4 regions of the Oceanobacillus kimchii X50 genome follow, and region 1 is predicted to be linked to each of the others. Evidence: riboswitches for the same ligand, from Rfam matches in the RefSeq annotation. Region 1 holds a riboswitch; each other region holds the start of a gene.

Evidence for each region. Region 1 has a riboswitch for thiamine pyrophosphate ahead of thiW (energy coupling factor transporter S component ThiW). Riboswitches for the same ligand answer to the same signal wherever they lie in the genome.
Region 2: linked by a shared signal. The riboswitch ahead of thiT (energy-coupled thiamine transporter ThiT) and the one ahead of thiW (energy coupling factor transporter S component ThiW) in region 1 are both predicted to bind thiamine pyrophosphate.
Region 3: linked by a shared signal. The riboswitch ahead of thiM (hydroxyethylthiazole kinase) and the one ahead of thiW (energy coupling factor transporter S component ThiW) in region 1 are both predicted to bind thiamine pyrophosphate.
Region 4: linked by a shared signal. The riboswitch ahead of C794_RS06995 (lipoate--protein ligase family protein) and the one ahead of thiW (energy coupling factor transporter S component ThiW) in region 1 are both predicted to bind thiamine pyrophosphate.

Annotation. Positions count from the first base shown of each region.
Region 1 is NZ_CM001792.1:421,858-427,810, forward strand. Features, by position in the region: gene C794_RS21275 (hypothetical protein) at 1-245, opposite strand, end outside; gene thiE (thiamine phosphate synthase) at 388-1,008, opposite strand; gene thiM (hydroxyethylthiazole kinase) at 1,015-1,788, opposite strand; gene thiD (bifunctional hydroxymethylpyrimidine kinase/phosphomethylpyrimidine kinase) at 1,817-2,611, opposite strand; gene tenA (thiaminase II) at 2,604-3,290, opposite strand; gene thiW (energy coupling factor transporter S component ThiW) at 3,287-3,796, opposite strand; TPP riboswitch at 3,877-3,992, opposite strand; gene C794_RS02420 (LytTR family transcriptional regulator DNA-binding domain-containing protein) at 4,087-5,127, shown strand; gene C794_RS02425 (ABC transporter ATP-binding protein) at 5,239-5,953, shown strand, end outside.
Region 2 is NZ_CM001792.1:1,396,087-1,402,039, reverse strand. Features, by position in the region: gene C794_RS07390 (carbon starvation CstA family protein) at 1-1,717, opposite strand, end outside; gene C794_RS07385 (hypothetical protein) at 2,042-3,454, opposite strand; gene thiT (energy-coupled thiamine transporter ThiT) at 3,591-4,160, opposite strand; TPP riboswitch at 4,284-4,387, opposite strand; gene C794_RS07375 (M3 family oligoendopeptidase) at 4,446-5,953, opposite strand, start outside.
Region 3 is NZ_CM001792.1:632,162-638,114, forward strand. Features, by position in the region: gene C794_RS03545 (thiol-disulfide oxidoreductase DCC family protein) at 362-730, shown strand; gene tenA (thiaminase II) at 1,159-1,848, opposite strand; gene C794_RS03555 (Lin0512 family protein) at 1,872-2,231, opposite strand; gene thiM (hydroxyethylthiazole kinase) at 2,265-3,044, opposite strand; TPP riboswitch at 3,135-3,237, opposite strand; rRNA gene rrf (5S ribosomal RNA) at 3,571-3,686, shown strand; tRNA gene C794_RS03570 (tRNA-Met) at 3,774-3,850, shown strand; tRNA gene C794_RS03575 (tRNA-Asp) at 3,922-3,998, shown strand; gene thiL (thiamine-phosphate kinase) at 4,152-5,114, shown strand; gene tsaE (tRNA (adenosine(37)-N6)-threonylcarbamoyltransferase complex ATPase subunit type 1 TsaE) at 5,124-5,573, shown strand; gene tsaB (tRNA (adenosine(37)-N6)-threonylcarbamoyltransferase complex dimerization subunit type 1 TsaB) at 5,584-5,953, shown strand, end outside.
Region 4 is NZ_CM001792.1:1,311,121-1,317,073, reverse strand. Features, by position in the region: gene C794_RS07015 (DUF4064 domain-containing protein) at 1-97, opposite strand, end outside; gene C794_RS21175 (hypothetical protein) at 551-673, shown strand; gene C794_RS07005 (protein kinase family protein) at 676-1,284, shown strand; gene lipA (lipoyl synthase) at 1,517-2,461, opposite strand; gene C794_RS06995 (lipoate--protein ligase family protein) at 2,454-3,275, opposite strand; TPP riboswitch at 3,584-3,693, opposite strand; gene C794_RS06990 (dicarboxylate/amino acid:cation symporter) at 3,800-5,032, opposite strand; gene C794_RS06985 (MFS transporter) at 5,213-5,953, shown strand, end outside.

The DNA of each region.
Region 1 (5,953 bases):
GGGAATATTCGACCAGGCGTATTTGGATCGTCATTGAAATATTCATAAGGATTATTCACATCTGACTCATCAACTTCATGATATCCTTCTGAACTTTCGTAAGGTGTTCCAGTGAACTGCTGTTGATTATAATCGTCACGCTGTTGATTAAAATACTGATTTAACATATCACCAGGTAAGTTATTATTTTGTCTCTGATCTTGTTGAGGTTGCTGATGATATGGATGATTATTATAGTAATCCATTATTTTCCTCCTCATATGCAAAGTTTCATCACATTAGCATATGGGATAAGAGCACAATTTGGGATACATAATTATAATATTGGGCTTATCCAAGAAAAAATAAAGGAAGAAAGCGAAAACCCCACTGAATGTAGGCTTCACTTTATAATCGTTGTACTGCTTGTAAAATATGATTTGTTTCTGTTATTGCTGTAATAAAAGATACACCATCAGCTCCAGCTTGGATGACTTCTTGTGCATTTGTAGTATTAATTCCTCCAATTGCAACTATTGGTAGAGAAGGATGCTGTTTTTTTAAATTTTGAATCCATTCAAGACCAACCGCTTTTTTAGCATCTTCTTTTGTATTTGTTGCAAATATTGGACCAGCTCCAATGTAATCGACTATTTCTAATGGACTATGATTCAACTCTTTATTCGTTGATATGGACAATCCAATTATCTTATTTGGGAATTGTTTCCGCACAACTTCTACAGGTTGATCATCCTGACCGACATGAATACCATCTGCATCCAATTGTTTTGCTAAATCAACATCGTCATTAATAATGAAAGGGATCTGAAAATCATGGCAAATAGCTTTTAAATCTTTTGCAAGTTCAACTTTTGCAGCGCCTTTTAAAGAATGCTTACCTTTCTCACGGAATTGAAAAGCAGTAATTCCCGCAGCTGCTGCCTCTTGTAAAATCTCTCGTGGGTCTCTATGGCAATTTTGACTTCCCATAATAAAATACTTCCGAAGCATATTTTTTTGGAATTTCATAAGCATTTATTCTCCTTTCGTAAGGTCTTGTGGCATTTTTGAAAGAGAATCAATGAATACAGGTAAGAAACTGCCTGGACCACGAACACTTTCTTGATTAGCTGCATACGAAGCTGAAAGTCCATAGAACGAAACCGCTGTAATTAATTGGTCTTTCAATGGTGCTTTTGTGGTTAAACATGCTGCAATAATCGAACCTAATAAACAACCAGAACCGGTTATGGTTGATAGGTAATGATGTCCTGTACCATTATGAATCAAATGATTATCCACATAAATAACATCTGTTTCTCCGGTAACAATAACGGCAGTGTTATATTTTCGACTTACTTTTTGCGCGATTTCATCTAAATTACCGTCACCAACGGAGTCAACTCCCTTTGCTTCGAGTGTGATATCAACTAGACTTGCTAGTTCACCACCATTTCCTTTTATCACAGTGGGACGAACTTCCTCTAAAATTTTATCAATAGCTTTTCGTCTAAAAGAAGTGGCAGCAACTCCGACAGGGTCTAATAATACAGGAATATTATGTTCATTTGCTGTTTTTCCAGCAGCTATCATAGATTCCAATTCAATGGAAGTTAACGTACCGATGTTAATTAAAACGGCATTTGAAATTGCGGCAATTTGTTCTGCTTCTTCTATCGCTTTTGCCATTATTGGCGAACCGCCGAATGAAAGTAACCCATTAGCTGAGAAGTTCATTACTACTTGATTGGTTAGGTGATGCACAAGTGGTTTAGTATCACGAACTTGTTTAATAATATCGACTTGCATATATATCTCCCTCTCCTTAGTTTCTCCTTTATCTTTCCCGAATTGCCCAGTGATTTGTCGGCCCATTCCCATAACCGAGCTCAAACGATTGGGATATTGCAGCAGTAACAAAGTCTTTTGATTTCTGAACTGCCTCTACCATGGAGTACCCCTTAGCGAGATAACTAGTTATAGCAGCAGAATAAGTGCAACCCGTACCGTGAGTGTTTTTTGTATTAATTCGTTTAGCTGAAAATGTATGCATCGCAGATCCATCATATAGAAAGTCTACTGCATCTGCTTTCATATGGCCCCCTTTTATTAATGCGGCATCCGCATTGAAATGATCAACGATATGTTTTGCCGCATCTTTCATGTCTTCTAATGTTTCAATAGAATGACCAGTAATAAATTCTGCTTCTGGAATATTAGGAGTCACTAGTGCGGTTTGGGGGAGCAAATATTCTCTTAAAAATGATCGGGCCTCTGTATCTATTAGCGAGTCACCGCTTGTTGCAACCATAACTGGGTCCATAACATAAGGTGCATCCATTTTCTCAATTTTTTTGGAGATTATTTCCATCATTTGTTTATTGGCAATCATTCCCGTTTTAAGGGCATGAATAGGCATATCCTTTATTATAACTTCAAGTTGATCTTCAATCATATTGATTGGCATATGATGGACGGAAGTTACACCAGTAGTATTTTGAGCTACTACGGAAGTAATGACAGACATGCCGTATGTTTGAAGTTCTTGAAATGTTTTTAAATCTGCTTGTATTCCAGCTCCACCACTAGGGTCTGTGCCGGCAATCGTTAATGCACATGATACATTATTCATTATTTATATCCTCCTTCAATGACGGCCACTCCTCAGTAGACATAGCCATTTCCCAAAATAAGTATTCTAATTGACAACTCTTTCGGAAAGCAATTTTCATACTTGCTTTTTCTTTTTCTGAAGCATGACTCGCATGTTCATCAAGTCGTTCACACATTTCCTCAACATCTTGTTTGGTATTTGCATAACATTGAATCCATATTTGAAATGGGTGATTATCCGATACTTGCCACGTTTCATTTAGATATTTTCCGATCTCATAATACGTCCAAGGGCATGGCAAAAGCGCACTAATTGCTTCACCTGTAGTTCCTGTTTGGGCATGATACATCATATGTTTAACATAATGATCTCCTGTTGGAGGTAATGGCTGTCCTTGTAAGTCTTCGTAGTTTACATTAATATACTCACAGAAACACAGATGGGCTTGGATTTCGTCATGTAATGAAAACAGCATTAGAGCACTAAAGTAAGCGATGTCGTTACGATGATTTGCATTACCAATAGCTGAGCCAATAGTTTTCATAAATCCATTTAAATAAGCATAATCCGCTTGAACATAGTGACGAACTGCATCTACGGATAGTATTCCCTTTCCTATCCCTTCTACAAACGGGTGATTTTTTATAAGTGTAAAAATATCTTTGTTTTCTAATCTTAGTTCTTCTGAGAATTTCATGAGTAATCTCTCCTCTGAGTGTGTGAGAGTTCTGGTTTCACTTTATGAACTCGAGATAAAATAAACCAACCTATGGACGCTCCTGAAACACTACTAATGATGAATGCTGGTAGAAATGCAAGCGCACCAACACTCGATCCCATTAAAAAGTTAGCAAAAGGAACAGCAAGAAAAGAACCAATAATCCCGGTTCCAAGTATTTCTCCTGTTACTGCTAAACGATGACGCCGCCATTTTCGATAAAGTATCCCTGCAAAAAAAGCGCCAATCATTCCTCCGGGAAAAGCTAGTAATGTTCCTATCCCTAAGAGATTTCGAAGTAAACCAATCATTAAAGCAACACCAACAGCAGGTCCTGGACCAAGTAACACTGCTGCCATAACATTTACTGCATGTTGAACAGGATACGCTCGTGCGACACCAGCAGGGAACCATAATAACTGTGAACCAATCGTTCCAATGGCAACAAGGACAGCCATCAATGTTAAGACGCGGGTGTTTTTCACTTTATCTCTCCTTTCTAAAACAAACAAAAAACCAGGTCCAATTAAAGGACCTGGTTTTGGTATACTGAGAATGTAATCATCAAAATTATTGACTACTTCCCTACGCTGGTATTAACCAGATCAGGTCCATAAGAGTCGGAAAGTAGGTGCTTTCCTCTCAGCCCACACATAGTACTGGGCACCCCTAGTAGTTGCTTTTCGTATTTATTTACTTCATATTAACTGTAACAAAATAAATAAATTCTGTCATCTGAATACATAAAATTGGGATTCAAAGGGGACTGAGATAGATGCTTCAATTAAGAGAACTAGAATATCGACAAGGTGACCACATCTTGTTTTCGACGTTTCATTTAACGATTCAAGAAGGGGAAGTTGCAGCGATTCATTCCTCCTTAAATGTTAGGCAGATGTTAATAAAAATGATTGTTGGAGATAAAAAAATTAATAACGGTAGCATCGAATTAAATGGAATTACATTAGAAGATAAAGTGAAGTATTTTCAAGCGTTAGGACTACAACTATTGAGTAACGGTCTTTACGAACGAATGAATACAAAAGAGTATTTTCGATTTATTGAACAACTATATCAAACAAAGGTCAACCATCAAGAATTGATTGAAAAACTACAATTACATGAAGTGAAGGATAAGCCAATTAGTAAATTAACAGAGTCTGAACAAAAGCGGGTTCATTATGGGAAAACAATTATTCAGGATGCATGTATTTATCTTTTTGAAGAGCCGGATTTGAATGTTGACTTAGAAACGAAACGAGTATTGGTTCATGTTTTAAACCATCTTAAGCAGAATAAAAAAGGTGTATTAATACTGACATCTAATATGGAAAGTGCAATTACATTAGCAGAAAGAGTTTACCGACTTAACGAGGAAGGGTTACAAACAGTTGAAATTAAAACAGAAGAAAATGAAGAGAAGCAAGAGATAGACGAAGTTTCAGAAGAAGAGTTAGGAAAGCAAGATTTTTCTTTTCAGCTAAATAAAATACCTTCGAAAGTAAATGACAAGATAGTACTACTTGATCCTCCAGAGATTGACTACATTGAAAGTGATGAAGGTCAAGCTGTAGTACATATGAAAGGGTCATCGTTTCGAACAGCATTTACGCTTCGTCAATTAGAAGAAAAATTAGAACATCAAGGATTTTTCCGATGTCATCGATCTTATATCGTAAATTTACAAAAAGTACGAGAAGTAATTACCTGGACGAGAAATAGTTACAGTCTTGTTTTGCAAGATAAAGAAAAAACTCAAGTACCGTTATCGAAAGCAAAGTTGGTTGAATTAAAGCAAATTTTAGGAGTCGATTAAGCTCCATTTAACCTATTAGGTACTCCATTCATCGGAAATTTAGTGCGAATACCTTGATATAACAGTATTCTGAAGATGCAAATGAAAATTGGATTTTCAGGAGGGAATTACATGACTTCAGTCATTGAGGTAAGTCATTTAGAAAAAGTTTATCAAAATAAGCAAGCACTTAACGATGTAACTTTTCAAGTCGAGAAAGGAGAGACATTCGGTTTTTTAGGACCAAGTGGCTCAGGAAAAACAACCACAATAAAAATATTAACTGGACAATTAACACACACTTCTGGAATAGCAAAAGTATTTGGTGTACCAGTTCAACAATTAAAATCGCCAGCTCAACGAAAACGATTTGGAGTGGTTACAGATAATAGTGGTTTGTATAACCGTCTCACTATCTACGATAATTTAAAAACGTATGCGCAATTATATGATGTGCAAGAGAACCGCATTAATGAAGTGTTAGAGATGGTTCGTTTACAAAATGAAGCAAAGCAACAAGTTGCCAAGTTATCAAAAGGTATGACACAGCGCGTGCTCTTGGCAAGAGCATTACTTCATAACCCTGAAATATTATTCTTGGATGAGCCAACTTCAGCATTAGATCCCGTGAACTCGAAGCACATTCATGAAGGATTAAAAGAATTGAATAAACAAGGAACAACGGTATTTTTAACAACACATGATATGGAAGAAGCAGATCATTTATGTCATCGTGTAGCATTTTTGAATAAAGGTTCTGTGCAGTTATTGGATGGCCCTAAAAATTTGAAGAAGCAATATCGTGAAGAGAAAGTGTTGCTAGAGCTAAGGGATGGTAGAGAATTGG
Region 2 (5,953 bases), 970 kb from region 1:
GATCATCTTGTTTTTTCGTTAATTCATGAAAGGCGGTGAAAGCAATCCAAATTGCAAATACAAAAATAATTGCTCCTAATACAAACAATAACATATTAGATCCAGTTCCAAACCAAGACCATTCAAAGAATACTTGTTGGAACATCGCAAATAAGGTCATAAATATAACGAAAATCATCGGAATAAGTGTAACGAGATAGTTACTTCCTCTACGTTTTAACCAAATAGAAATAAGGAATAAACTTATTGCTGCTAGGAGTTGATTTGCAGTACCAAACAATGGCCATATGAGATAACCACCAGACCCAAATCCATTCGGTCCCTCTGGAATCAATACTAGAGCTGTACTGGATAATACTGCAACCGAGGTAGCAACATGTGTTTTTGTTAATGGCTTAATATTATATTCAATACCTAACTCTGCAATAATATAACGCATAAGACGTACGGATGTATCTAATGTTGTTGCTGCAAAGCTAACAACTATGATGGAAACTATTGTTGTAGCTATATCAGTCGGAATCCATAAACCCTGCGCTAAATTAGCTGCACCTTCTACAAAATTACCTAGTCCTATCGCATTTGCGTCTGAAAATGATGCGTATGCTTGAGAAAATGCATCTGTATTTGCAAATAACGTCCCAACTGCAAGTATAGATACAAGAGCGAGTACTCCCTCACCTACAGCACCAAAGTATCCTACAAATCTTGCATCCGTTTCTTTATTTAATTGTTTCGATGATGTTCCTGATGACACTAATCCATGAAAACCAGAGATAGCTCCACAAGCTATGGTGATAAATAGTAATGGCAATAGACTTTTATCTGGACTCTCATTAATAGCTGGTGCTGAAATACTAGGATTTGTGAAGATTAGTCCTAAATAGAGAATGCCTAATCCTACTACCAACTGATGCGAATTAATAAAATCTCTTGGTTGTAGTAATTTCCATACCGGCAATGTCGAAGCAATATAAACATAAACCATTAAAATGACAATCCAAATTAAAAATGCTGTTGATACACTTCCTAATCCAAACAACCCAGCTCCATCTTCTCCACCCATAAAACGCACAAGATCAATTTGTAAAAAGTCAAATCTACTTGCTAAAATTGCTGTTAAATACATAATTGCAAGCGCAACAAGTGAAGGGATTAACATTTTTTTACTTCGTTTATAAGCAGCGTATCCAATCCAAATTGCTAAAGGGATTTGAATGAATACTGGCAAAACACTAGATGGATAACTAATAAATAAATTTGAAATTACCCATGCAAAAACTGCATTTACCATCAAAACTAATATTAATATAATAAATAAAAATAATAGCTTTCCTCTTCTACCAATTAACTTATCTGCGATAGTACCGACGGAGTATCCTTTATTTCTAACAGATAATGCTAATGTTCCAAAATCGTGAACTCCTGCAGCAAACACCGTACCTAAAACTACCCATAAAAAAGCAGGTAACCATCCCCAGTAGATTGCAATTGCGGGCCCAAGTATTGGAGCAGCACCTGCTACAGAGGTAAAATGATGTCCCCAAAGAACAAATTTATTGGTCGGAACATAATCCACACCGTCCTTATAACGATGTGCAGGAGTGACATAGTTTGGATCTAATCGAAAAATCTTTTCCGCTACAAACTTAGAATAATAACGATAACCCAATATAAAAATAACAATACCGATTAGAGCAATAACAATAGCATTCAATTGCATACCTCCTCTTAAAAATATATTTGTATCAACTTATGTGTAAGCGCTTTTATTTAGTACAACCTAACTACTCTGAATCTATTTTTTATGTACTATCTTTTTTACAATTTAAAAATTGAATACTTTTCGTCATCAATTATCATCACCTCCTTTATTATATTATTAGAATTATTCTAACATATTCGACAAATTTGTATAACCTATTTTTAATTAATTTCAATTAAAAAATGCCCTCACACGTTCTGTAACCTCCAATTATTATTGAAATTGAAGTCTACGAAACAAGTAAAGGCATCGTAATTTGATTGTCTTATCACAGTTCTAAAGAAAGATAACTCCTACGATTGTTGCTATAATTAATCCGACTATTACAGGAATGAAATTCTTTCTAACCAAATCCATTACAGATACTCCACAAAAACCTGCTATTGCAATTAATGATGACCAAGCAACAATGGTGCCGCCACCCGTCCATATAGCTCCTAATTGACCAATACTTGCTAGTGTAGCAGCATCTACTCCACTTGTCTGAAGAGAAGCAGCTAATGCTCCCGTTAAGGGCAATCCTGAAAAACCAGAACCGTCTAAACCAGTAATAATTCCAATGATTAACACACTGAAAGCAACTAAAAATGAGCTTTCTGGTAGATATTGTTGAATGGAAGCAACAATATCAAATAATAATGCAGGCCCTTCTTCTACACCTAATATTTTGCCTGAGAACTCGGGACTACCAAGAAAGAAAAAGCCAGCGATAGGTATAACTGGCCCCATAGCTTTAAAAGCAAATACAAAACCATTAGTAATATGACTTCCTACATAGTCTAGTGCGTTTTGTTTTCCAAACGCTACTGTTGAGAGCAATAACAATATTACTGCAACTCCACCAACAAATGCAGCTCCATCACCACCTACTAATTCTGTATTCGCAATAAACTTACCATACATCATATACACGACTACAGCCAACAAAGCAATTGGTACAATAACTGCAAATAGTTTACTCCATGTTTGTAACTGTTTCGTTTTAGGATGGTGTACAGAATGCTCCGATTGCTGCAGCTGTTCTAATTCTCTTTCATTTTCCGGATCATTTTTTGAACGAATATGTTTGCGATAGAGTGTGTATGCAATTACGATTGCAACTCCACCAGCAACTAATGAGAGGATAAGTGAACGATCTGCAACGATACTTGTATCTATATTTGCTGCAGTTGCCGATAGGTTTGGAGCAACTTGGACGATATAATCAGATGATAATGCCATGCCTTGACCGGCAATTGCAATTGCAACTGCAGCTACCATTGCCGGTAACCCCGCACTAATTGCAGCAGGTACCAATAATGCACAAATTAACGGTACCGCTGGAGTCGGCCAAAAGAATAATGAAATTACATAGGTTACCCCTATTAATACAAAAAATGATACGTGCCCATTTACCATTACTCTTTGTATTGGCTGTATCATTCGCACATCTGCTCCGAGGTCTTTTAATGAATGTAATAAGGCAAGCATAAACGTAATAATCAAGAATATACTGAATAACTCTTGTGCTGCAACTAGATTAGCATGAAAGATGGCTGTAAATCCTGAAACAATACTGCCATTAAATACCCATGATAATATGAAAGTTCCTAATAAGGTCGGCAGTACAATCCCTTTTCGAAAAATCATTGTGATGATAATTACGAGTGTAAACAACCCATAAATGAAATGCGCTAGAGTTAATGTCATCCTACATTCTTCCTCTCTTTGAATGTACTATAGCCTATGCAAAGAGAAGTGTTTTCGCTACTGTAACTATCTTTCACTTAATAATAAAAGCCTGAGAACTTTTGGTCCTCAGACTTTGTTTGTGTGAGCAAATTGCCTACTTTGATTGAAGTAATGTTTTTGGTTGTTTATGGAATAAAAAGAATACAGCTAAAGCACTCAGTATAAAAGAAGGTAACATATACGAGCCATTATACAGAAGAGAATATAACCACGCTGGTTGTCCTTCTACTGCAGATCCAAAGAATACAATCCCTGCAATATAATGTGCAATAAAACGTGCAAATGAACCGATAAATACCCCTAGAGTAATTAAAAATAAGTATGATTTGATCTTATTTTCTCGAACATTTTTTTGTACTGCTTTTGCTACAACTCCTGCTAAACCAATAACTGTAAATGCGATTGCGTAATCTATGAATCCTTGTAATGGCACCATTACATATGCAGTCCCTACAGCAATTTGTAACATTCCCCATAGAAATCCTGATAATAAGCCACCTTTTAGTCCCCACCGAAACGCAACAATGAATATTGGAATCATCGCAAAATCAATAGAGCCGCCTTGTGGCCATAATTTTATTTGTAACGGAATTAAATCTAGTAAAAGTGCAAGCGCCGTAAATACAGCAACCTCGACTAAAAATAATGTCTTTATTTTTGTCATTATCTACTCTCCCCTTTAAGGTCAGAAACCGTTTTTTCACACAACAAAAAAGTAATGCCAAAGGGAAGCTTCTTGATGGGACTGCATTATACAGCCTTTGCTCCGCTCACACATTACTACTAACCATCAAAAAGACTACAATCCCTACGCTAGTATTAACTATCAGGTTCAAAGGGTCAGAACAATCATTGTCCACTCTCAGCCATATGGCTCCCCTTGCAGGCTTTTCTATTTACTTTTTTGCTATATTTTATTGTACGTTAAACTGGTTATTTATACAATAGTTTATAATTGAAGAAATGTCTCAACATCTTCCACACATAAGGAGATTGCCTCTTCCCAAAATCCATCTTTAGTTAAATCAACATGTAAATGTTTTTGTGCTAATTCTTCTACAGACATTCTTCCGGTATCCCTCAGTAAAGCTATATAATCATCTTCAAAACTTCCACCTTTTTCTTGGGCATGTTTATAGATTCCGAGACTAAATAAGTACCCAAATGTATACGGGAAATTATAAAAAGGTACTCCAGTTATATGAAAATGCATTTTTGAAGCCCAGAAGTTTGGATCATATTCATCCAATCTATCGCAGTACGCTTCTTTCTGTGCTTCTACCATCAATTGATTTAAGCGGTCTACCGATACCATTCCTTTTTTTCTTTCTTCATAAAAACGCGTCTCAAACAAAAATCGGGCATGTATATTCATAAAAAATGCAATACTACGCTGAATTTTCACTTCGAGTTGGGATCGCTTTTCTTCCTTTGTTGCCGCAGATTGTACAGATGCATCTGCAACAATCATTTCCGCAAAAGTAGAAGCAGTTTCAGCTACATTCATTGCATATCTTTGATTCAATCCATTAACATCATTCATTACATGTTGGTGATAAGCATGTCCGAGTTCATGAGCCAACGTCGCGATATTAGAAGACGTTCCAGAATAAGTCATAAAAATTCTTGTTTGTTCACTGTTTGGAAAGCTTGTACAAAATCCACCAGGACGTTTTCCTGGTCGATCTTCTGCTTCTATCCAATTTTTTTCAAAAGCCATTTGAGCAAAGTCTGCCATTTTAGGACTAAATTTCGCAAAATGATTAACGATAAATGCTGCACCATCTGAATAACTTTTCTTTTCTTCTTTTTTTCCAATTGGAGCACCAATATCATAAACACTTAATTTATCCAGTTCTAATAATTCAGCTTTCCTGTCTAAGTACTTTACAAAATGATGTTTATTTCTTTCTATTGTGCCCCACATCGCATCAAGAGTTTCTTGCTTCATACGATTTTTTTCTAACGGTTCTTTTAAAACGTTATCCCATCCATAATGCTTATAGGTTTGTAGTCGAAATCCTGCCAGATGATTTAATGTTTGGCTGATTAAATCTGCGTCTTTTTTCCACGCTTTAGACATTTGATCGAATACATACTTTCTGTTTTTACGATCTGGATGATTTGCTTTATTTGCAGCCTGTCCAACGGAGTACGCTTTTATTTCTCCATCTTCCTCAAGTTCAACGTTCATCTTCCCAACAATAGTTCCATACATTTGATTCCATGCATGATATCCATCAACGGAAAGGTCATTTTTTAACATTTCCACTTCTTTCGATAATTGTTTCTGTGCTTTGTCTCGTTTTTCTCTTAACACAAAGTCTAATTCTTTTAATTCAGGTGTGCTTATTAATTCTTTCCATTCTTTCTCTGGAACTCCAGCTACTTTTTGATCAATTAATGTGGTTAATCCTTCCATCTCTGCTAATAAATCACTGCGCTCTGCAACAAGAA
Region 3 (5,953 bases), 210 kb from region 1:
CTAAAACAGAGCCATACAGGATAATATGTTTTATGTACATGGTTCTAAAGTCGAGTTCTGTCTTTTGACCACCAGCAAAATCAGATGTACAAAACTTCCCGCCTTTTTTCAATACTTAAAGGGAAGTGAAGAACAATACATCGCCCACTACATCTAAAATAGAATCAATAGAACCAACATTGACTTCCATTATTTACTCAGTAAGATGATCTGATTTATAAAACAGTACATGGTTTACTCAGAAGAAGTAAAAGGAAATGTATTTATATTGAAGTTATTAAGGGAATATATACAAATCAACAAATGATGGAAAACAATTTAAACTAGAAAAGACATCTGAAACAGAAGGGAGAAAAATCGTTTGAATAAACATATTGTATTTTTCGATGCTGAATGCCCTTTATGTAGGACAGTGAAGGCAGTACTGAAAAGTCTGGACTGGAATAACACCATTTTCTGGTACCCTGTTCAGGAATTAAGTGATTCAATAAAAGAGAGAGCCAATAACTATAAAAATATGTATGACGAAATCTATATGTATACCAAAGATAAACGAATTCTGACAGGATTTAATACCGTCCGCAAGATTCTTTCTTTACTACCAGCCACTATCCCTTTAGCTTTATTGCTTTATTTACCGTTCGCACAAAAAATTGGTGATCCTGCATACCGTTTTATTTCAACTCGCCGTTATAAATGGTTTGGAAGAGTGCCTTATAATAAGCTGTGACTGGCAAAAAAGAAAGGTAGTGACAGAACATGTAAAAAAAGATCCTGGTTATTTTATATATCTTTCTCGCTTCCACAGCCTTCTCTTTATCATCCGCTCTACAAGTTTCTTCACCTATTTTTTTCGGTCTGAAAAACGTGCTTTATGAAGCATACGGCATGGGCTCTTTGTTAGTCAACTAAACTGGCTCTAAAATAATTGTTGGGGTAAGGGGAAAATGTAATCAATAAAAAACAAGCTACCTCCTTATTGCTTTATTTACATCACTAAATAAAGCAATAAGAGGATGCATTTAGATCATAAACGTAAGATACCAGCCTTCCAATGAATTGTTTGTCTGGTAACTTACATTTTACACGAAGCTGTTATGGGTTGATTATATTAACCACAAGTTATAAGTAGTTCACTTATTATTAAAAATCCTCTATTTAAAAGGATGCTAGATTTGTTGCTTTTTTCGAAAGCCATGTTTCAAACGTATAGGACATTTCCCAGAATGCAAGCTCATATTCTTTCGCGATAATAAATTGTGTTTTGATTTTTTCCTTCTCTGTTTCTCCTGCTTGTTCAGCTAATGTATCGAGCAGGTCAATCATTTCCTGTGTGGATTCCTGGAACCAATCACTCCCATAGGTGTTCAACCAGTTTTGATAAATTTTCTCTTTTGGTTTCGCATCCCTGTAGGTCAAACCAATATCCGCATATAACCAGTAGCATGGCAGCATTGCGGCTACAATTTGAGCTAAACTTCCGGACAACGACGCACGGTACAAATGTGATGTATACGCGTAGGCAGTTGGTGCTGGTTTAAAATTCTCGATTTCCGCATCTGTAATCTGTAAAATTTCTGCATGCTCCTTATGCACCGTTAACTCTGCTTCAGCTGTCTTCTTTGCTTTTTCAGCCAGTTTAGCAGCAACATGAAAGTCATCTGAATGGGCAGCCGCAAAAGCATGCACCTTGCCGTAATGCTTCAAATAATAGATATCCTGCAGAATATAATTTTTGAATGTTTCTAGTGGCAAATCACCACTTACAATACCCTGTACAAATGGATGATTTAAACTTAACTCCCAACTCTCTTTCGTTGCCTCTCGCAATGACTCTGAAAAACGCATAGAGAATCCTCCTTAATTTTTGTTTAATAGCCTACTTCTACAACAGCATTAACAATATACATTAAATCGTTTTTATCCTGCTGATCTTCCAGAAAAATCCCACTAGTTGTTGCCATGCCTCCAGGCAAGACCTCAACAGTGACTGTGCCATAAGGAATTAATTGTTTTATTCTGTAGTGATCCAATTTTTCCTGATCCAATGGGATGCCCAGTTTTACATGTACCTTCATCTTATCTAAATCACCATCTGGTAGAATTTTCTTCATTCCTGGCATAGAATTGGTATGGATTGCATGCATTACTGCTCGTTCTGATGCAATATTCACATCTTGTCCATGTACATCTACTCCTGTCCCTGTCTCGATAAATAGAAGATTTTCCATTTGCTTTCCCTCTTTCCATAATGAAATATATCCTTATAGTTCTTGAACTTGTTTGTATTTTTCTACTTTTTCATCCGATAGAAAATACAACTCGTCGAGTAAGGCTGGAATAAATGTTCCAGGCCCCGCTGCTTTTGCCATTGCTAATTCAGCTGCAATGCCATAACTTGTTACAGCATATATACCTGCTTTATAAAAATCATCAACTACGCTCACAAAAGGTCCAACAAAAGATGAAAGTAAACATCCACTAGCCGTAATGTTTTGTAGCATTGCATGCCCGTTTTTACATAACGCAGTTCGCTCACCATCGGTCACAACGTCAACTTTTCCAGTTGAAATGACAACCGTATCATATTTTTTAGCGACTGTTTTTGCTATTTCTGGATCGTTTTCTTGAATAATGGAATCTGGCCCTTTTGCTTTTTCTAGCTTACTAGCCAACACAGCTATTTCCCCTGCATTAGCACGTATTACGGCTAGCTTTACCGTTGTAAGTATGTCATCAATGATTTCCGTCCGAAAATCTGTGCCTCCAACTGCAATGGGATCAAGAATAACTGGAACCCCATTTTCGTTTGCTGCTATTCCAGCCTTTAACATTGCTTCTCCACGTTCTTCCGTTAATGTCCCAAGATTCAGCACTACTGCGTCGGCAATTTCTCCATAGTTTTTTGCCTCTCTTGGAGTATGGGACATCGCAGGTGACGCTCCGATTGCGATTAAACCATTAGCAGCAAAATTAATCGCAACTTCATTGGTAATATTAAAAATAAACGGCTTATCTTCTTTAATTTTTGTAATAGTATCCATCAAAAAATCTCCTCTCTAAAAATTAGAATGAAGAACAAAAAAACCACCCCGAAAATGGAGTGGTTGTGTATACAGCTAAAGAATAGGTATAACTTGCCAACTCCACTTTCCTACGCTGGTATTAACCAGTTCAGGTTCAAAGGGATTAAGAAATGAATCTTATCTCAGCCAAATGGCACCCCTAGTGGATTTTTATTTATTCTACCTATATCTTATTTCATTTTTTCTTAAAAGTAAAATTATTCATATGAGTCAATTTCCGTAATTACTAAGTTTAATACAACGAATATTTTAGTGACAGTTTTATAGCAATGACTTGGCTTTGGAAGTAGTCGACTATTATAATTAAAAGTAATCTAGAAGAAGTAATTTGTTTTGCGATACTAGAGCTTCACTTCAACGTTTACAAGCTGTTTTTTCATAAAAACAAACGATGAAATAAAAAAATATAAAAAAATTATAAAAAGGTATTGCTTTTTTATAGTTATATGGATATAATATTACTTGTCCTTGTTTTTAAGGATTGTCTGGTAGCGATAGCGAGAAGGTCACACCTGTTCCCATGCCGAACACAGAAGTTAAGCTTTTCAGCGCCAATGGTAGTTGGGGTTTTACCCCTGCAAGAGTAGGACGCCGCCAGGCAAGGATAATTTATCCTTAGATTGGATATAATATGTGAGTATAACACATAGAAGTGTATGACCATATTTTCCATATCATAAGTCATATCGCGGGGTGGAGCAGTCTGGTAGCTCGTTGGGCTCATAACCCAAAGGTCGCAGGTTCAAATCCTGCCCCCGCAACCAAATTATTTAATATTACTATAGTAAGATCCAGATTCACTGAAATACTGGATGCCATACATAAGTAAAAAGTTGGTCCGGTAGTTCAGTTGGTTAGAATGCCTGCCTGTCACGCAGGAGGTCGCGGGTTCGAGTCCCGTCCGGACCGCCATGAAAATTATATTAGAAGTTGTAGAACACATGGTTTTAATTGAAACCTGTGTTTTTTTAGTTTGTAGACATAATTTAGTCGTCCAATTTTTTTCTTTTTTCTTTTGTTTTTGCTATGATAGTTGGTAGTGAATACAAAGAATGGTGATTTTAAATGGATGAGTTTTCTTTTATAAATTCGATTAAGCCGAAGTTTTATCAACAGTCTTCTCTGTTAAAAGGAATTGGAGATGACGCCGCGGTTTTTCGAAGTTCGATGGATATTGTTACTGCAGTAGATACCTTTGTAGAGGATGTACATTTTTCTCGTTCTACAATGGAACCATATCATATAGGTTATCGTGCATTAGGAGCCAATATAAGTGACTTAGCAGCAATGGGAGCTTCACCTAGTTTCTATTTAGTTTCTATCGTTATACCAAAGAATTGGATTCAAGAGGAACTGTCCCAGATATATTTAGGTATGGATGATTTAGCGTCGAAATATCATATGGATATTATTGGTGGAGACACCGTTTCAGGTAAACAATTAACAATCTCTATTACAGTAATTGGATATACCAACACAAATAAAGCTCGATGTCGTCAGCATGCTAAAGAAGGAGACATTGTTTTTGTTACGGGCACGTTAGGGGACTCTCAGGCAGGGTTTCATATCCTGACCAATGAAAACAACAGATATATTGATCAAGATTTTTATATAGGTCGACATCGAAAACCAGAACCGAGAGTGGCTTTTGCGCAAGCTCTAGAAAGTCTGGAAAGAGTATCTTTAAATGATGTTAGTGATGGGATTGCTAATGAGGCAAGTGAAATTGCAGAAGCCTCTAATGTGTCTATAGTTCTAAGTGAAAATGACATACCAGTTTCACGTTCTTTTAATCAATTTACGTATGAGCAACAGTATCAGTGGAAATTATCTGGTGGCGAAGATTTTGAACTTCTCGGCACAGTCGCTAAGTACGATTGGGATGTAGTAAAAAAAGCTGCTGAGCAGACAAACACCCAATTAACGATAATTGGTAATGTTATAGAAGAAAACAAGCATCCTGTTTATATAGAAGATAATGATGTGCGTAAAGTGCTTAAAAAAAGCGGATATACGCATTTGAAGTAGGTGAATTAAATGAAAATACAGCTTCGTTCTCCCGAAGAGACTAAAACTCTCGGCCAGAGAATAGCAAAGTTGTTGCATCCTGGTGATGTTATTACGTTAGAAGGTCAGCTAGGTGCTGGTAAAACAACGTTTACGAAAGGAATTGCTTCTGGACTAGAAGTGAAGCGTCATATTACGAGTCCTACGTTTACAATCGTGAAAGAATATCGTGGGAAAATGCCTTTATATCATATGGATGTCTATCGTTTGGAGGATTCACTTGAAGATATTGGCTTTGATGAATATTTTCATGGGAATGGAGTCTCTGTAGTTGAGTGGGCAGGGTTTATTGAGCCATTCTTACCCGAGAATCGTTTAGATATATCTATTCAGTACACGGATAATGAAGATATTCGTGAAATTGATTTGTATCCTCGAGGATCTCATTTTGAACAAGTAGTAAGCGAATTACACGGTTAGGAGTTTATGTATGAATATACTTGCAATCGATACTTCCAATCAAGTATTAGGTGTGGCATTATTAAAGAATGGAGAGATAATCGCAGAACTTACAACTAATCTCACGAAGAATCATTCCGTTCGTTTAATGCCTGCTGTTGAAAGTCTTATGCATCAAGTATCTATACAACCAGAAGATCTTGATCGAATTATAGTAGCAAAAGGTCCCGGGTCATACACTGGAGTAAGAATAGGCCTATCTACTGCAAAGACGATGGCTTGGGCATTACAAATACCAGTAGTAGGTGTCTCCAGTTTAGAGGTACTCGCATATCAAGGAAAGTTCTTTAACGGAATTATATGTCCTTTCTTTGATGCGAGAAGAGGATTAGTGTTTACTG
Region 4 (5,953 bases), 890 kb from region 1:
CATTAATTATAAGTGCAAAAATCCCAAGAAAAATTACAAATCCTGCATCGACACAAACTGCAATTGTACTCAAAATCTTTTCAATAGATCGATTCACTCATTTCTCTCCTTTCATTCATCCGTGTATTTTTGTTAACTCTTTTTTCTCGTAACCATAGCCCACAGTAAATCAACACCTATCATAGTTAGATGTATCTCGTAAAAGGCTTTTAGTAATTATAATATTATTAGTCATATGAATACTTTCTTGTGAATAGTATAATTTATCCAAACACATACTGCCAAATATTCTAAGAATGAGATTCGAGTTTTACATTATATGATGCTAAATGCTTGCTTATAAAAAAACAAGCTTATATAATATATTCAAATATCATTTAAATTAATCCCAAAGGGGAGTAGCATAATAGCAGCTGTCGTCATTACAGGAGGAATCCTCGGCACTGCTGGCAACTTTTTATTAAGTTGCTTGCGAGACCTTTGCTCAATTTAGTGGGCAAAGGTCTCTTTTTATGGACTTATTGCCACACTTTTAAAAGGAGGTAATTATATGTCTAAACTCACAAAATTATTAAAATCAAAAGTGGTAAAAGAAGGAATGAAACAAGCTCAGAAACACGCTCTACCATTAATTAAGAAGAAACTAGCAAAAAGGAAAGGTAAGTTTAAATAATAATGAATTCATCTCAATACAACTTCTATGTCTCTACCGTTTCATTTTCAAATAAAAATAATCAAGTAAAAGTACTGAAACATCACCCTGATTTGCAGGTTTATGGGACGGGAAGAAGTGCTGTTGTATTTAAAGTGAACGGAGAGCATAGAGTCATTAAAATATTTTATCCACCTTTTGAAAAAACAGCTATTCAAGAAAAAAATAACTATGAAAAACTAAAAGGCAGTAGTTATTATCCAACCATTTATGAGTCTGGACCCAACTATTTGGTAATGGATTTGATTGAGGGAAAAACTTTTTTTGAATGCTTGGCGGAAGGAATTTTATTAAAATCAGACTATGTACACCAAGTTGACAATGGATTACAATATGCAAGGGACGTTGGTTTAAATCCATCCGATATTCATTTACACAATTTGATTGTCACAAAAGAAGGTACGATTAAAATTATTGATGTTGCTCGTTTTTCTCAGGAAAAACAATGCACTCAATGGCAAGATTTAAAAAATGGATATGAAAAATACTATCATCGAACTTATTTTCCTACTAAAATTCCAAAATGGATAATGAATAGCGTTTCCAAACTATATCGGCTTCGTAATAAATAGTCTATTTAATAATAGGTTAAGACAAAAGGGTTTACTCAAAAGATAAATTCGAATGATTAGTTTAAACCAGAGATATACTCCGCTTATCTAACTAGTGACTGGTGAGATTCTGATTGCTCATAACACCTGGTAGACTTTCACCCCACATAAAGTATATTTCTACCGCTAAATCTTATTATCATTCTTCTTTTGAGCAACCCGTTTTACTTTGTCTATGCCCTACTTATGGTACTCAGAAATTAAAATCCAGTTGAGTGTTTTCTTGCTTCTCTACACCTTTCATATATTTAATTCTTCGTTGAGCTGCTGCGTTAGATACTTGTTCATCCGCATGGTATGAGGAACGAACTAGTGGACCAGCTTCACAATGGGAAAAGCCTTTTTCTAAGGCAATATTTTTCAGTTCTTCAAATTCATCTGGGTGATAGTAACGCACTACCTCTAGATGTTTTTTCGTTGGCTGTAAATATTGGCCAAGTGTAACAATATCCACATTATGATTTAATAAATCATCCATTGCTTGAATAATCTCTTCTTTTTCTTCTCCTAGACCAACCATTATACTAGATTTTGTTGGTGTTTTTGGAGCTATTTCTTTTACACGTCGGAGTAACTCTAATGAACGGTCATACGTAGCCCTAGCTCGCACCCTCTTGGTAAGTCTTCGAACGGTCTCAATATTATGATTAAAAATATCTGGTCCACTATCCATTAATGTATGGAGACTTTCATAATCTCCTTTCATATCAGAAGGCAAAATTTCAATAGTACAACCTGGATTTTTTCTACGAATAGCTCGGACAGTTTCTGCAAATACTGCTGCACCGCCATCATTCAAATCATCTCGAGCGACTGCTGTTACTACCACATGTTTTAAACCCATTACGGTGACAGAATCAGCCACACGTTCTGGTTCTCCCCAATCCAGCTCATTCGGCAGCCCTGTTTTTACTGCACAGAATCGGCATCCCCTTGTACACGTATCTCCTAAAATCATAAATGTAGCTGTTTTTCTTTCGCTCCAGCATTCATGTAAGTTTGGACAGCGTGCCTCTTCACAAACTGTATTTAACCGATTATCACGCATCAGCTTTTTTAAGTTTCGATAAGATTTGTTTGTATTAATTCTTGTTTTTAACCAATCTGGCTTTCGTACATGAGTTTGTTGATTAGACATGTGAAACAGCTCCTTTTATATTACTCTTCGAATATTTAGCTTCGGCAATCTGATACACTTCTTTCCACTGTTCTTCTGTCAACGTTATTGGCTCTAATTCGATATTTAAAATTTCTGAAAAACCTTGTTGAAAAGCATCTCTTACCACTTTATAGGATTGCTTTTCTCCTAACTCCTTATTAATAGTAGTCGCTCTTTCATAAAATCCTTGTCTCTTTCTTTTTTTTATTTGATCTGTTGGAAATTGTAATAAATCAAATAGCATCTCCACATTCATAGATATAGGGATTGATCCATGTTGAAGTAGTATTCCTTTTTTCCTTATTTGTGCGTTCCCTGAAATTTTCTTTCCATTTGCAAGCAATTCATAAAATGCGGGTTGCTCAAAACAAATCGTGCTTCGATTTTTAGAGATTGGCTCATGTGCATAATCTACTTCAATCCCCAGCAATTGATAGGCTCTTAATATACCTTTTGATAAATCGTAATATGCTTGACGAATAGATGATGCAACTCTCTCATGCCTTTCTGAAATGACAATACTGTATGTCAATTCATCATCATGCAGGACAGCACTTCCACCGGTCATTCTTCTTACCAATTGACATTGATGCTTTTTAATACCTTCAAGATCAATTTTACCATCTACTTTCTGAAAATATCCTATAGAGAGTGTCGGTTCATTCCATCGATAAAATCGCAAAGTTGGTGGAATTTCACCTTTTTGATGCCAATGCAACAAAGCTTCGTCTAGTGCCATATTAATCGCTGCATCTTGTGGAGTGTTTTCTACGAACGCCCATTTTTCTCGCAAAGATTTTTCCTCCTTAGCGAACTTTTTCACTTTAAGTGTGGGTTTAAAAGGGTGGATGAAAAGGACCGAGAAGATCGAGGCGGCTTAGCTTTGAGTACCGGAACGTATGCAGTTAATACGTGAGGAACTAAAGCAAGCCAACGAGCTTCCACAGGATGTGGTGATTTCTGCGTTGTCCACAGGACGTGGGCGATCTTAGCAGAAGTTCCCCCCTGATCTGTGTTATTTTCACCAGACTCTTTGAACAACCTCTTTGAAACAAACAAAAAGACCACATTCATCATGAGAGAATGTAGTCAATATACTTATGCCTATTGACCACACTTCCTCACGCAGGCATTATCCTGTTCGAGTATAAAGGGTCTAAACAATCCAATGTTCATCTCAGCTATTTACCATAGCTCCCCTAGTGTGAAAAAAATTCTATTTAAATGTCATTTACTAACAACCCAAGCTTACCAATAATGGAATATAATGTAAAGATACTTTTTTACTCCGTTTATTTAGCAAGGACCCTTAAAAGTCTAGGTCAAATTTTCACTCTTCTCCATCCAATCTTTTCCTTCAATTTGTCTGGTTACTAACATACTTGATACGGTATCACCAGTAACATTAACCATCGTTGCAGGCGGATCAACCACTACTCCAATGGCAGTTATGATTGGTAATGCTTCCATTGGTAAACCATACAGTGTGATTATCATCATTTCTCCCATAAATCCGCCACCTGGAATTCCACTCATCACAATTCCAGACAACAAGCATATTCCAATAGCAGTTAGGAAAGTATCAAATCCCGAGAAATCCATATTGAATACGCCAAAGACAAATGCAATTTTAAGCATTGCAGATAAACACGATCCATCCATATGAATCGTTGCCCCTAAAGGAAGTACCGTTTCACGAACATCCTTTGGAACACCAATACGTTTAGCCGCTTGTAAGTTTACAGGTAAAGCAGCGATACTACTTCCAGTACCAAGTGAAGTTGCTGCCGGAGCTAAGATATTTTTCCAAAAACGAGTAACTCCCTTCTTACCACCAGCAAGAAATGCATATAAGGTAAAGCCAATTGCAAAATATAATACGGAAACTGGGTAATAAATGATAATTGCTTTCGCATAATCCCCAATTAATTCCGCTCCAAATTCTCCAACAAGTGCTGCAAAGTACGCTCCAAGACCAATTGGGGCATAGTACATCACGAGTTTTATGATTTTCATAAACACTTCAGAAGCACTAGTTAGAAATGTAGCGAATGGTCTACCCTTCTCCCCAGTTAAACCAGTCGCTACACCAATCAATACAGAAAAAACAATTAGTGCTAACATATTGTCTCGGGAAAATAAATCAACAAAATCTGGTACTGTAAACGTATTAACCAATTGTTCCGATAAGCTTTGTTCTTCCACATTTTCTGGTGTATCCAAGGGAATATTTACACCAGAACCCGGTTCAAAAATAACAGTAGCAACTAACATAAATACAGATGCAATTATTCCTGTAACAACAAAAACCGTAATCATAGAGCCCAAAATCTTCCCAAGACGTTTCATACTATCCATACCAGCAATCGCTGATGATATGGTAAAGAAAACTAAAGGTATAACAATCATAAATAACAAATTAATAAATAAATCCCCAAGTGGTTTAATAATAGTAGCTTCTTCACCAAATAAAATCCCTATAATACTCCCAATAATGATTGATGCCAGTAAAATAATAGGAAATCGATATGCTTTTAATTTTTCTTTCATGTATCTCACCTTCATTATGTAATTTCATTTCATTAACTTAGTATATTCTACTCCTTTTTTTATTGAAGTCAAAGAGGCAAATGAAGTAATTTTTTCTATAATTATTTTTACTCTAGACATCAGGTAGCTTCTGTCATATCATATTCACTATGTATTTTTTTAACAAAGAGGTGAGATGATATGCCAATGAAATTTTCTCGAAATACTATTCTAGCTATCTTTATGATTGGTACATTCGCGATAGGAATGACAGAATATGTTGTTACTGGATTACTAACACAATTCGCTACAGACCTGGATGTACCAGTATCTACTACAGGACTTTTATTAAGTGTTTATGCTATTAGCGTTGCTGTATTCGGACCTATCTTACGGATGGTTACAGTAAAGTACTCACCTAAACCCTTATTAATTGGATTAATATCTATATTTATTATAAGTAATATCGTTGCAGCACTAGCTCCAAATTTTGAAGTGCTTCTATTATCAAGATTGCTGTCAGCAACGATGCATGCACCTTTCTTTGGTTTAACCATGAGTCTTGCTGTTGAAATTTCTAAACCAGAAAAAAGAACTAGTGCCATAGCTGCTGTTCAAGGTGGGTTAACTATTGCTGTTATGCTTGGTGTTCCATTCGGATCGTTTGTTGGTGGTTTTTTTGATTGGAGACTTGTTTTTTGGATTATAGCCTTATTAGGTGCGATTACTTTAATTGGTTTACTTTTAGTTACTCCGAACATTAGGCCAGCAGAACAACCGAAACTTAGAAAAGAATTAACCGTATTAAAAAATAAAAATATACTAATGATCATTGCGGTTATTGTCTTTGGTTTTTCTGGTGTTTTCACTGCATATACGTTTAAAGAACCTATGTTAAGAGAAATTGCTGGTTTTGGCGTGACAGGTGTCACAATCGGGCTG